One region of the Oceanobacillus sp. GQ8 genome, then DNA from elsewhere that is predicted to be linked to it. Evidence: predicted binding sites of a transcription regulator. Region 1 holds the regulator's gene; each other region holds the start of a gene.
What was found. Region 1 encodes Rex, which represses fermentation and respiration genes when NADH is low (regulators of the CRP and FNR family bind a similar motif). Its sites were predicted from a motif close to TTGTGAAATATTTCACAA; they were not measured.

Region 1 (2,280 bases):
CGCCATTTGGTTTTCAAGCTTGCGAATTTCTTCTTCCTTGCTTACTAGTCCAGAAAACACACCTAGCATCTCATCCCATATAGTTAGGTTGGAGTCGAGAGCAGTATGCTGCGAAAGATAACCTATGGTCAAATCCTTTGGTTTGAAAAGTTCCCCGCTATCATATGTCAATTCTCCGGCCATGATCTTTAAAAGCGTGGATTTACCAGCACCATTTCTGCCTACTAGCGCGATTCTGTCGTTCTCTTTTACTTCTAATTTTATATTTGATAGTATTTCATCCGCTCCGAAAGCCTTTGAAATTCCATTAACCTGCATAAGTATCATACCTGTCACCTCATCTCTCTTAGTTTACCTTACCTAGACACATCAGTAAAATACAAGATGCTGTCAAAAATTTCATAATGAATTGTGAAAAGAATCACGACTTATTATTAAGTTTCTGCTAAAATAGAGGGAGAGAGAAATGAAAAATAGACCAGTTTTACCAGATTACATAGCATTTTCAGCAGAGAGGGCAACGCGCTGCTCTGTGAATGATAATTTTAATACATAATTATTGTACCGAAAGAAGGAATAACGATGGATCAAAATAAAATACCACAAGCGACTGCTAAACGATTGCCATTATATTACCGCTTTCTTAATAACTTAAATCACCAAGGTAAAAAACGTGTCTCTTCCAAGGAATTAAGCGAAGCAGTAAAAGTAGATTCCGCCACGATACGCAGAGACTTCTCCTACTTTGGCGCGCTCGGTAAGAAGGGGTATGGATACAATGTTGAATATTTGCTCGGTTTCTTCAGGAAAACCCTGGACCAAGACGAGTTAACCGATGTTGCCTTAATTGGTGTCGGTAATCTTGGTACCGCATTCTTGCATTATAACTTTATGAAAAACAATAACATAAAGATCCAAATGGCATTCGACGCAGATGAAAACAAAGTCGGCTCTACCATTGGTGGGGTTCCTATTTATCACATTAAGGATATGGAAGAAAAGCTTAATGGGATTAAGGTCGCCATTTTGACCATTCCAGCGAGTGAAGCAGACGGGATAACAGATAGACTTGTTGAGCATGGCATCACGGGTATACTCAACTTCACCCCAGCAAGAATATCGGTACCTAGCCACATTCGTGTGCACCACATTGATCTCGCAGTAGAACTGCAAGCATTAGTGTATTTCCTAAAACATTATCCACTTGTATCAGAAGAGATAGAAGAAATAGAAGAATAAAGTCATGTTGACAAAGCCCTTCAAATTTGAAGGGCTTTTATTTTGTTTGATTAAAAGGAGTTTGGCAGATGAATAGAAAAAGAGAAGATCGAGGCTATTCCAATCAACCGGAAGAGCGATCCAATCGATCATAGAAGCGTTGCAATCAACCAAACACTTCATCACTCCCATACCTTGTACTAAACAAACGACATTTGATGAATATTCAAAAATACCTCTTTTATCTGAAAACTATACAGGGAATAAGACATCTGTCTATTCACTTAGTAATGAGGTATGATTATGACTGGTTTGCTGTTGCAGGATAACTTAACTTTAGGAGGTAAGGTAAATATGAAAAAATTTGTAGTTCTCATAACAGTACTTATTATCGCTTTATTCCTTAGTGCGTGCTCTGAGTCAACGAGCAGTGAAGAACCAAGTGATGAGAAAGAAAAAGAAGAAGAAACAGAAGCGGAGGAAGAGCCAGAGGAAGAGGCTGTTCCAGGCGATGAAGAGTTGTTTGAGGTACTAGAGGTGAATATTCAGTCTATGATGGATCAAGACATAGATGCACATATGGAAACCATACATAGCGAATCACCTGCCTATAACAGTACTAAAGACTTATTAGACCAAGTATCTGCTTATACATTGGATATGAAGTTGTCTGATCTAGCTGTTGAAGAGAAATCGGAAGAAGAAGCACGAGTAGCTTATATACAGACTTCCATGAAAGTAGATGGACCAGAATACCAGAATAACCTTACGAAGGGTGTTCATACATTGAAACCTGAAGACGGGGTATGGAAGATATATGGCTCAGAAGTAAAAGAAACCATTCCACTCGATGAAAACGGAGAAGAGATAGAAGAAGGAGCAGCTGAAGATGTTGCGATGGAAGGGCAGTATGCTGATTTGATCACCTCATTGGAAATGCCTTTTGATAGCGATAAATGGGTGCTTGGTAATTATAATGAAGCCCAAGGAGAAGGGATTGCAGAATTTCTAATTAATGATGAAACGTTTCAGAATTATACAGAGCTATTAACTGTTCACGTT
Region 2 (2,280 bases), on a different contig from region 1:
TATCCATTTTAATAAGATTTTGTTATAGAACAAAAATCCCAAGATACGTGTCATGTATCTTGGGATTTTCTTTGATTAAACAGTAAGCACCTGTAAAAGTACTATCTATTATCATTTATATACTGACGCATATGGTCTTTTATTCCAGCTAGGTAGATAGAAGAAGGATCATCTTCCTTATCTAGTTCTAGAGTAGAGCCATCGGTTGGAAGGGTGTTATTAAATCGTTCCTCATATTCGGCAACATCAATTTCTTTTCTAGAATCAAGTATTTCTTTATGCCTAGTAGGTTGCAGAGCGCTTTTAAAGCCTGGTTGCAAAATACCGGAAAAGAATTCGCCTACAGCACCAGAGCCGTAGCTGAATAACCCAATTCTTGCTCCTTCTTCCAAATCCTCTTTTGTTTCCAATAGAGATAGCAGGCTGAGGTAGAGTGAGCCGGTATAAATATTGCCAATACGTTTATTATACGTTTTGCTTGCCTCATTATTTTCTAACAATCTGTTTTGTGTAACTTCATCTGTCTCAGGTAAAAGGGGCTTTAATGCTTTTTGCCCCATCTTCGTATATGGGAGATGGAAGCAAATTGCTTCGAAATCAGAAAAGGAAACATCTGTTTTTGCTTTATATTGCTCCCAAACCTTCGCAAAAAATTCAATGTATTGTTCATTCGATAGTTTACCATCAACGAGTGCTTTATCTGTATAAGTAGGGCGCCAAAAATCCATTACATCACTCGTATGGTAAGCACTTTTCTCCTCAAGCGCAAGTATTTTCGGGTCGGCACTAATTAACATGGCAACCGCTCCCGCACCTTGGGTAGCTTCCCCACCAGTACGAAGTCCATATCGGGCAATATCAGATGCAAGTACCAATACTTTGCTTTCTGGGTTTAACGCAATATGCCCTTTAGCCATTTGGATGGCTGCCGTAGCTGCATAACAGGCTTGTTTCATTTCAATACTACGTGCATCAGGATTTATCCCAAGCAAATCATGCACATAAACAGCTGATGCTTTTGAGCTGTCGATACCTGTTTCTGTACCGAAAATAACAAAGTCAATCTTTTGTTTATCCGCTTCATCTAAAATATTTAAGGCAGCATTGGCTGCAAGTGTTACCGTATCCTGTGTCATTGGGGCAAACGCCATTTCTTCTTGTCCAATGCCTATCGTGAATTTAGCAGGTTCCACGTCTCTTGCAATTGCTAGTTTATTCATATCTACATATAAGTGTGGTGCGTAAAAACCGATTTTATCAATTCCTATTTTCAATGTCCTGCTCCTTTGCTACTAAATTTCTACTATTTTACAAGTGATGTATTTCACAAAAATGAAGTCCTTCAAGTTTAATGCAATATAAGATTAATAATATACTTTTTTCTATTCAAAAACAATTCATGTGTACAGAGTATTCATTTAACGTCTCTTCAACGCCTTAATCGGAGTTGTTCGAAAAACCTTTATCAAACAAATTATGTTTCCTAGTTCGCATCTGAATACTGAGTATGAGACCGATCGCTGCCATGTTAGTTAACAATGCACTACCTCCATAACTTATAAATGGCAAGGCAAGCCCGGTTATTGGCATTAATCCGATTGTCATTCCAATGTTTTGAAAAACTTGAAAAGCAATTAAGGCTATAATTCCTATTCCTATGTATGCTCCAAAAAGGTTCTTTGCATTTAAAGTAGCTAGTACCATGCGATAAATTAGAAAAAAATAAAGAAATACTAAAATACAAGCACCAATGAAGCCGAATTCTTCACCAATCACCGCAAAAATAAAGTCTGTATGTGCCTCAGGAACCTTTCCACTTTGAATTTGCACTCCTTGATTAAAACCATTTCCAGTTAACTGCCCTGACCCTATCCCCATCCTTGCTTGTTTCAGCTGATATCCAGAGTTGGAAGGAAAATGTTCAGGGTCTAACCAACCGTAAATTCTAGATAGCTGATGGGGTTTAAAGATTTGCATCAATAATTCTGGTGCAACAAAGTAGAGACATACAATTACAGAAACTAGCGCGATTACTCCAAGAAGAATAAGCAGAACCATCTTGCTCGAAATAACCGATATAAACACCATAGTAGCGGCAGTCATTCCTACCATGATGGCAGAACCCAAATCTGGCTGTACTAACACCAAAACGAATGGAACAAGGGTTACAATGCCAATTTTTATTATAATCGGTATACTCTTTTTAAATGAGAGCCTTTTGTTACCAACTTTATTAAAAATGGTCGCAAGGTATAGAACAAGAGAAAACTTCAAAAACTC
Region 3 (2,280 bases), on a different contig from region 1:
TCAAAGAACTCCATATTTTTTACTCCTTTCAAACCTGCTATAAACTGAAACTCCATCTAAAAAGGACTGATCGAATTTTCAACCGCCTTTTCTCTTAAAAAACTTCACATGCTCAGGCCGGCATGGCAGCACATACGCTGACACACGCCGACCTTATTGTTAAAAACTAGGACATTACTTTCATTTAGTGTTCATGATCTTGCTCGGAATGGTCACTGTGTTCTTCATCTGAATGGTCAGAATGCTCATCATGGCTTTCTTCTGAATCTCCTCCATGATTATGACCACCATGCTCCCCTTCTGGTGCAGGCATGAACTCTAGGTGTGTTCCTGTGAAGGTTTGCTGACCAAGATGGCCTGGTTCCAGAAGCTCTTCAAACTTATCTTCAGTTATTGGGTCTGCAGTCGTTTGCACTTCCTCCACCCATTCATCAAACTCATCTGGCGAGACGGCATTTACATTGAACGTTTGCTCTGCAAATCCTTCCCCACTAAAGTTGGCATTTCTGCCAGTGTACTCACCAGGAACATCCGCTGCTAGATGAAGCGTTGTTACCATATCGGACATCGCGTACTTCTGTCCACCCAATTGTGGTACCCAGAAAGCACTTATCGGGCCGTATGAATACAGTCTAAATTCAAGCGGGCGATCTGTTGGTACATAAAGATAGTTCATTGTTTCTATGTTTTCTTCCGGATAGCTAAAATGCCATTTCCAATCAGAAGAAGATGCGTAAACAACTAGCGGTTCTTCATCATACCCTTCTGGTGTTGCTTCAACCTTGTAGTTACTCTCTACCGATACAAAAGAAAGATAGGCTACAATCAGAACAGGAATCCCTACACAGATCGCCTCAACCCAAACATTCCCTTCAATATGTGGCGGCTTATAATCCTCGGGCTGTTTAGACGCACGATATTTAACCAGCATAAAAATTAAAATTGCAAAGACTGCAATGACGATAAACGACATAATTCCAATGGAAAGTAAGATAACATCTGCCTGCGTCTGTGCTTGTGGTCCCTTTGGATCCAATACAGCTAATGGCTCACAGCCTGTTAATACAGTAAGTACAGTGAGGATAGCTGCTAGTATCATCCATTTTATTTTCATAGAGATACTCCTTCCTTATAAATTAGCTATATTCTAAAACTACAAAACTATTATTGTTACAAACTTCACAAACATATTATTATCTTAATACCGGATAAGGAGAAAAACAATTAAAAAGTATTTTCTGTCATAAAATGTTCATGGAAATTAGAACAAAAAGTGAACATTTTACAGATGGGGTTTCATAAGCACTTTTAGAAGAGAACATTGGTCCTGAGTGATTACCTCAATTCCAGCATTAGCTTGGTTGATTGGAAGGCTCTTGTGGTCGATTGGAACACTTTTCTGGTCGATTCACTCGCTATTGTGGTCGATTGGATATCCTTTTGTTTATTCACTCCCCCTTCTCACAAAAACAAAACCTCCGCCATCAATATCTACTAATTTCCGAAAAAAAGCCAACCCTATAGGGCTGACCTCTTTTTTTACCAAAACGACGATCCTTTCTAATATCTTTTAAACTAGACGCTTCGTCCCGAAGTTATCACAATACCCGCTTCGCCACTTGCTCCTCCAGTAACTCTTTAAAATCATGGAAGGCCAATTGCTCTGTTTCTTTCACGCCATATTTTCGTACTGTAACATTCTCGCTATCTATTTCTTTATCTCCAATGACAAGTGCATAGGGAACTTTCTTTATTTGGGCTTCCCTTATTCTGTATCCTAGCTTCTCATTACGTTCATCTATGTGAACCCTGATTCCTTGTTGTCGCAATTCACCCTGAAGCTTTAAACAATAATCTACATGTGCTGCAGCAACAGGAAGTAATTGCACTTGCACAGGTGCCAGCCAGACAGGAAATGCCCCGGCAAAATGCTCGATAAGAATTCCAAAGAAACGATCAATCGAACCGTATATGGCGCGATGTATAACCACTGGCCTCTCCTTTCCCCCTTTTTCGTTAATATATGTGAGGTCAAATTTTTCCGGCATTTGAAAATCGAGTTGAATAGTGGCGCACTGGTGGCTTCGCTTTAATGCATCTTTTATGTGAAAATCAATTTTCGGACCATAAAACGCGCCATCTCCCTCATTCACCTGGTATGCGACACCCATTTGCTTAAGCACATTTTCTAAAGAATTTTCTGCATGATCCCAGAGCTCATCAGACCCGAGCGATTTCTCTGGACGTGTTGATAGCTCAACAGTATACGAAAAGCCAAAT

Region 2: AC6CHS_RS12750 (hydroxymethylglutaryl-CoA synthase) is a predicted target of Rex. The motif match lies at 1,313-1,330, and genes of this name have one in related genera.
Region 3: qoxA (cytochrome aa3 quinol oxidase subunit II) is a predicted target of Rex. The motif match lies at 1,168-1,185, and genes of this name have one in related genera.

What each region holds. Positions count from the first base shown of each region.
Region 1 covers NZ_JCAXEV010000005.1:7,302-9,581, forward strand. The annotation lists gene AC6CHS_RS15245 (ABC-F family ATP-binding cassette domain-containing protein) at 1-327, opposite strand, end outside; gene AC6CHS_RS15250 (redox-sensing transcriptional repressor Rex) at 583-1,239, shown strand; gene AC6CHS_RS15255 (hypothetical protein) at 1,573-2,280, shown strand, end outside.
Region 2 covers NZ_JCAXEV010000004.1:65,030-67,309, forward strand. The annotation lists gene AC6CHS_RS12745 (aldehyde dehydrogenase family protein) at 1-12, shown strand, start outside; gene AC6CHS_RS12750 (hydroxymethylglutaryl-CoA synthase) at 102-1,274, opposite strand; gene rodA (rod shape-determining protein RodA) at 1,438-2,280, opposite strand, start outside.
Region 3 covers NZ_JCAXEV010000006.1:248,491-250,770, forward strand. The annotation lists gene qoxB (cytochrome aa3 quinol oxidase subunit I) at 1-14, opposite strand, end outside; gene qoxA (cytochrome aa3 quinol oxidase subunit II) at 185-1,114, opposite strand; gene thrS (threonine--tRNA ligase) at 1,599-2,280, opposite strand, start outside.